2 regions of the Streptomyces sp. NBC_00286 genome follow, and region 2 is predicted to be linked to the other one. Evidence: riboswitches for the same ligand, from Rfam matches in the RefSeq annotation. Region 2 holds a riboswitch; the other holds the start of a gene.
The links. Region 2 has a riboswitch for S-adenosylmethionine ahead of thrC (threonine synthase). Riboswitches for the same ligand answer to the same signal wherever they lie in the genome.

Region 1: another riboswitch for S-adenosylmethionine. It lies ahead of OHT21_RS34750 (aminotransferase class V-fold PLP-dependent enzyme); the one in region 2 lies ahead of thrC (threonine synthase).

Annotation. Positions count from the first base shown of each region.
Region 1 covers NZ_CP108054.1:7,694,604-7,698,006, reverse strand. The annotation lists gene OHT21_RS34755 (glycerate kinase) at 1-447, shown strand, start outside; gene OHT21_RS34750 (aminotransferase class V-fold PLP-dependent enzyme) at 402-1,769, opposite strand; SAM riboswitch class IV at 1,809-1,925, opposite strand; gene trpD (anthranilate phosphoribosyltransferase) at 2,491-3,403, opposite strand, start outside.
Region 2 covers NZ_CP108054.1:4,451,156-4,454,558, reverse strand. The annotation lists gene OHT21_RS20200 (glucosyl-3-phosphoglycerate synthase) at 149-1,123, opposite strand; SAM riboswitch class I at 1,314-1,471, shown strand; gene thrC (threonine synthase) at 1,490-2,818, shown strand; gene OHT21_RS20190 (MoaD/ThiS family protein) at 3,000-3,275, shown strand.

The DNA.
Region 1 (3,403 bases), 3.2 Mb from region 2:
GGCCTGGGCGCCGGCCTCGCCGCCCTGGGCGCCCGGCTCCTCCCCCGCTTCGAGGTCCTCCTCGAACGCCTCGACCTGGACGCCCGCCTGGCCCGCGCCGACCTGGTGATCACCGCCGAGGGCGCACTGGACCACCAGACGCCGCGCGGGAAGGTCCCGGCCGAGGTGGCCCGCCGCGCCAAGCAGTACGGACGGCCGGTCCTGGCCCTCGCGGGCACCCTCGGCGAGGGCGCCCACAATGTGCCGGGCGTGGACGCCTACCACGGGATCATGCCCTACCCGATGCCCCTGGCCGAGGCCATGGACCGGGCCACCGAACTCCTCACGGACGCCACCGAACGCGCCCTGCGGATGATCGCCCTCGGTGCCCGGCTACCGGTGACCGACGGGGAGGTGCCCGCTCAGGCGGAGGTGTCGGGAACGCAACGCCCGTCCTCCGTACGGTAGTTCCACTTCGCGCCGTCCCGGACGAGCTCCTTCACGGCCTGCACGAACCGCTCCACGTGCTCGTCCGGCGTCCCCGCACCGAAGCTGACCCGGATCGCGTTGAGGGACTTCTCCCCGGGTGCGGCCTCGGGGGCCCCGCACTCGCCCTGCGACTGCGGGTCGCTCCCCAGCAGCGTACGTACGAGCGGATGGGCGCAGAAGAGCCCGTCCCGTACGCCGATGCCGTACTCGGCGGAGAGCGCGGCGGCGAAGTGCGAGCTGTTCCACCCCTCGACGACGAAGGAGATGACGCCGACGCGGGGGGCGTCATCTCCGAACAGGGAGAGAACCCGCACCTCGGGCACGTCGGCGAGGCCCTCCCGCACCTTGCGGATCAGGCACTGCTCACGCGCGACAAGCGCGTCGAAGCCGGCCTCGGTGAGGGCCTTGCAGGCGGAGGCGACGGCGTAGGCGCCGATGACGTTGGGCGAGCCGGCCTCGTGACGGGCGGCGGTGTCGTGCCACTCGACGTCGACGCCGCCGTCCGTACGCCGGGTCACCTTGCGGCTGGCACCGCCGCCCGCGAGGTACGGCTCGGCCGTACGCAGCCAGTCGGAGCGCCCCGCCAGCACGCCCGTGCCGAAGGGCGCGTACAGCTTGTGCCCCGAGAAGGCGACCCAGTCCACGTCCAACTCCCTTACGGAGACGGGGTGATGGGGCGCCAGCTGCGCCGCGTCGAGCACGATCCGCGCACCGTGCGCGTGCGCGGCCGCCGCAAGCTCCTGTACGGGCCACAGCTCGCCGGTGACGTTCGAGGCGCCGGTGACGCAGACCAGGGCCGGTCCCTGGGGGTCGCGTTCGGCGAGCGCGCGCTCGAGGGTGGCGACGGCCTGCGCGGGCGTGCGCGGCGCGTCGAGGTACGTGACGCGGGCCTGCCGCCAGGGCAGCAGCGAGGCGTGGTGCTCGGTCTCGAAGACGTAGACCTGGCAGTCGGCGGGGAGGGCGGCGGCGAGCAGGTTCAGCGAGTCGGTGGTGGACCGGGTGAAGACGACCTGGTCCTCGTCGCGGCAGTCGAGGAACTCGGCGACGGTCTGCCGGGCGTTCTCGAACAGGTCGGTGGACAGCTGGGACAGGTAGCCGGCGCCGCGGTGCACGCTTCCGTAGTACGGCGCGTATGCGGCCACGTCGTCCCATACGCGCTGCAGGGCCGGGGCGCTGGCGGCGTAGTCGAGGGCGGCGTACGTGACTTCGCCGCCGGTGACGAGCGGGACGGTGACGTCCCGTCCCAGGACGGCCAACGGCTCGGCAACGGACTGCTCGGCGACGGCGGTGTTGGCAGACATGACACTCCCTCAAGACCAGGACCCCTGGTCTGTGCGAGGGGTCCGCGCTTGTCGTAGGCCTTGCTGCCTACGACCTGGTCTTCACCCGGGGCACCCCGCCACGGACGGAGGGTTGCCGGACAGCCGGCCGGGGCCTTGTGGCTGTCACTCATGACCTGGCATCGAACCTAAGCGGTCCGATCGTCCGCCCGCAACTCGGGTCCGGATCCCGGACGGTGCCGTAACGAGCGGTTCCTTTCCCCAACCCCGCCCCTTCCCGAAACTGGGGGCTCCGCCCCCAGGCCCCTCTGCCTCCAGCGGGGTGGGTGGCGCCTTCGGCGGGTGGGTGGGTTTGTGGCGTGGGTGGGGCGCCTACCGCGGGTCGGTAGGGTGCCCACCGGGGTGGAGGGTGACAGTCGTGTCGCGGCCGCGGGTGCATCGTGGCTGGTCGCGCAGTTCCCCGCGCCCCTGAAGGGGCGCTCCCCGAGCCGTCAGCTGAAATACTCACCAGTCGCCAGGCTCGCCAGCCACGACGAAACCGGCACTCTCCCTCCGGCGGGAGGGGACGTGGGCCGGTGCGTCGTATGCCCGTCGCTTAGCTTCGGTCTGGGCACAGCTACGCCCTGTGTCAGCACGGGGTCGTATGCCCTGTTGGCGACGGGCTGACGCACCGGACCGCGGCCCCGCACCCACCAACCACCTCAGGGGCGCGGGGAACTGCGCGACAAGCCACAACGGACCGTTAGCCGTTACTGACCGCTACCCAGCGGTCAAGCGTCCGCTTCGCCGCCCCGGAGTCAATCGCCTCCGCCGCCCTGCCCATCCCCTCACGCAGTTGGTCCGCCAGCGGGCCGTCGCCCGGGGACAGAGCCACCAACGCCGCCGCCGAGTTCAGCAGCACAGCGTCCCGTACAGGACCCGTCTCCCCACCCAACAGCCGTTGCGCGACATCCGCGTTGTACGACGCGTCAGCGCCCCGCAACGCCTCCACCGGTACCAACTCGATCCCCACATCCCGCGGATCGAAGGTCTCCTCGTGGACCTTGCCGTCACGGACCACCCACACCCGCGACGTGGACGTCGTCGTCAGCTCGTCCAGGCCGTCGTCGCCGCGGAACACCAGCGACGAGTTGCCGCGCTCGGCGAGGACGCCGGCCATGATCGGCGCCATCCGCGCGTCGGCGACCCCGACGGCCTGCGACCTCACGCGGGCGGGGTTCGTGAGCGGCCCCAGGAAGTTGAAGGTCGTGCGGATGCCCAACTGCCCCCGCGCGGCGGCCACATGCCGCAGCGCCGGATGGAACTTCACCGCGAAGCAGAAGGTGATCCCGGCCTCCTCGGCCACCTCGGCCACCCGCCTCGGTGTCAGCTCCAGGTTGACCCCGAGCTTCTCCAGTACGTCCGAGGCACCGGACGCCGACGAAGCCGCCCTGTTGCCGTGCTTGACGACCTTCGCCCCGGTCCCGGCGATGACGATCGCCGACATCGTGGAGATGTTGACCGTCTTGGCCCCGTCACCACCCGTGCCGACGATGTCGACCGTCTCTCCCGGCACCTCGATCACGTTCGCGTGCTGGTACATCGTTCGCACGAGTCCGGCGATCTCGTCGACGGTCTCGCCCTTGGCCCGCAGCGCCACCGCGAACCCGGCGATC
Region 2 (3,403 bases):
CTTCCGCGCCGCTGGGTTCCGCAGGGTGCCTATTAGCTCGAGGCGGGCTGTCGTGTGGCGGCTGCCGGTGCGTTGTGGCTGGTCGCGCAGTTCCCCGCGCCCCTGAACAGGGGCCTGTCGGCCCTCTGTTCAGGGGCGCGGTCGCTACCTACGCCGCCTTCCGCTCCGCGTACTCCTCGATCTCCGCCATAGGCGGCCGTTCCTCCGTGTCCACCGAATACGTACGCGGTGCGAATCCCGCATCCACCCGCTCGAACTGCGTGATCCGCGGCCGTACGAGATGGCCGCGGGCCAGTCGCAGCTGGGCCGTGCGGTAGATCGCGGCGGCCATGCGGCCGAGGGCCTGGCCGTCCTGGTGGCGGTGTTTGCGGACGCCCACGTCGACCTGGGCGAGGGCGTCGAGGCCCACCAAGTGCAGGGCGTCGATCAGCATGCCCAGCTCGACCCCGTACCCGACCGGGAACGGCAACTGCTCCAGCAGCGAGCGGCGGGCCGCGTACTCGCCGCCGAGCGGCTGTACGAAGCCGGCGAGCTGCGGCCAGTGCATGTTCAGCAGCGGGCGGGCCATGAGTTCCGTAACGCGGCCGCCCTGGCCTGCGGCGGTCCTGCCGGAGGTGGGGTCGCCCGGCAGGTTCAGCGGGCGGTCGTACATCGCCTTGACGAGGTCCACGCCCGGATCGGTGAGCAGCGGGCCGACGATTCCCGAGACGAAGTCCGCGGAGAACTCCTTCAGGTCCGCGTCGATGAAGGCGATGATGTCCCCGCTCGTGACCAGCAGCGAGCGCCACAGGACCTCGCCCTTGCCGGGGACGGCCGGCATCCGCGGGAGTATGTCGTCGCGGTGTACGACGCGGGCGCCCGCGTCGGCGGCGACCTCGGAGGTACGGTCCGTCGAGCCCGAGTCGATCACCACGATCTCGTCGACGAGGGGCACCTTCTTGGTCATCAGCTCGCGGCGGATCACGGCGACGATCTCGCCGACGGTCTCCTCCTCGTTGAGCGCGGGCAGTACGACGCTCACCGTGGAGTTGGCCGCGCGTTTCGCGGCGATGAGCTTCTTCAGCGGGCGGTCGCCAACGGACCAGGAGCGCGTGTTCAGCCAGCGCTCGACGTCTTCCAGCACGTGCGGCTCTCCCTTGCATTGGACCGGGTCGCGAGTGCCCACTGCGGCAGAAGGCTGATGTGACTGTCATCTCGCGGTTCGGACTGGTCTCTCCACGATCCAGGCCTTCGGTTACAGTCTTGAACAACGCTGATGACCATCGCATGTCGCGGGTCGTCCAGCCGACAACCACATACTCACAACCGAATAGCGCTCATCCAGAGGGGCAGAGGGATACGGCCCGTTGAAGCCCCGGCAACCCTCCAGCCGGTCTCGTACCGATCGAAGATGATCGATTCCGCGAGGCTCCCGGCTAGTGAAGGTGCCAAATCCGTCTCACGGCGAGATGCGTCGTGAGGAAGATGAGGAGAAAGGGCCTCGCCTCACATGGCTGCGCAGACAGTTGCAAGCACCACGAACGCTGACACCTCCGCCGACTCGGCGAACTCCACGGCCTCCACGGACTCTGTAGACCTCGGCCCCGCCGCCGCGCTCTCCTGCCGCGAATGCGGGCACCGCGTCCCGCTCGGCCCCGTCTTCGCCTGCGAGGAGTGTTTCGGCCCGCTGGAGATCGCGTACGACTTCTCGGCATACGACACCGAGGAACTCCGTAAGCGCATCGAAGCGGGCCCCGCGAACATCTGGCGGTACGCGCCTCTCCTGCCCGTCCCCGCGGACGTGGCCACGAAGCCGAACATCAACCCCGGCTGGACCAAGCTCGTCAAGGCCGACAACCTCGCGCGCGAACTGGGCGTCGACCCCGGCAAGCTCTTCGTGAAGGACGACTCCGGCAACCCGACGCACTCCTTCAAGGACCGCGTCGTCGCCCAGGCCATCGAGGCCGCCCGTGCCTTCAACTTCACGACCCTCTCCTGCTCCTCCACGGGCAACCTCGCCGGGGCCGTCGGCGCCGCCGCCGCCCGCGCCGGCTTCCGCTCCTGCGTGTTCATCCCGCACGACCTGGAGCAGGGCAAGGTCGTCATGGCCGCGGTCTACGGCGGCGAACTCGTCGGCATCGAGGGCAACTACGACGACGTGAACCGCTTCTGCTCCGAGCTGATCGGCGACCCGGCCGGCGAGGGCTGGGGCTTCGTCAACGTCAACCTGCGCCCGTACTACGCCGAGGGCTCCAAGACCCTCGCGTACGAGATCTGCGAGCAGCTCGGCTGGCAGCTCCCCGACCAGCTGGTGGTGCCCATCGCCTCCGGCTCGCAGCTCACGAAGATCGACAAGGGTCTGCAGGAGCTGATCAAGCTCGGGCTCGTCGAGGACAAGCCGTACAAGATCTTCGGCGCCCAGGCCGAAGGGTGCTCGCCGGTGTCCGTCGCCTACAAGGCGGGCCATGAGGTCGTACGGCCCCAGAAGCCGGACACGATCGCGAAGTCGCTCGCGATCGGTAACCCTGCCGATGGTCCGTACGTGCTGGACATCGCGCGTCGTACCGGGGGTGCCGTCGAGGACGTCAACGACGAGCAGATCGTGGACGCGATCAAGCTGCTGGCGCGGACCGAGGGGATCTTCGCGGAGACCGCCGGTGGTGTGACGGTGGGGGTTGCGCGCAAGCTGATCGAGAACGGTGTGCTGGATCCGGCGCTGACCACGGTCGTCCTGAACACGGGTGACGGTCTGAAGACCCTCGACGCCGTGGCCGGCACGGGTCTTACCGCGACGATCCGGCCCAGCCTCGACTCGTTCCGAGAGGCCGGCCTCGCGTAGCGCTTCGCGGGAAGGGCTGTATTCACGCTGCGGGCCGGTGGGGCTGGTCGCTCCCCCGCTCTCGGCTTCGCTCGAGCGGGGGGACCCCATGAGCGGGGGGACCCCCATCGCGGCGGAGCCGCAAATGTCACCGCCCCGCGCCCCTGAAGGGGCGCTCTACTCGACCGGAGGTCATAACCCCATGAGCGTCAACGTTCGCATCCCCACCATCCTTCGCACCTACACCGGCGGCAAGGCCGAGGTCGCCGCCGAAGGGTCGACCCTCGCCGAGGTCATCGCCGACCTGGAGAAGAACCACACCGGTATCGCGGCGCGCGTCCTGGACGACCAGGGCAAGCTGCGGCGGTTCGTCAACGTGTACGTGAACGATGACGATGTGCGGTTCGAGCAGGGGCTGGAGACGGCGACGCCCGACGGGGCCGGCGTCTCGATCATTCCGGCCGTTGCCGGAGGCTGATCGTTACCTTCGGTAATGCAGGTAACTCAGGGTTCATCGAATTGCCCCCTCCGTGAGTTAAACGGAGGGGGCAATTCTATATGGTTGAGCACGGTACAGTTGGGGAACGTGGTGCTCCTCGGGGCCGA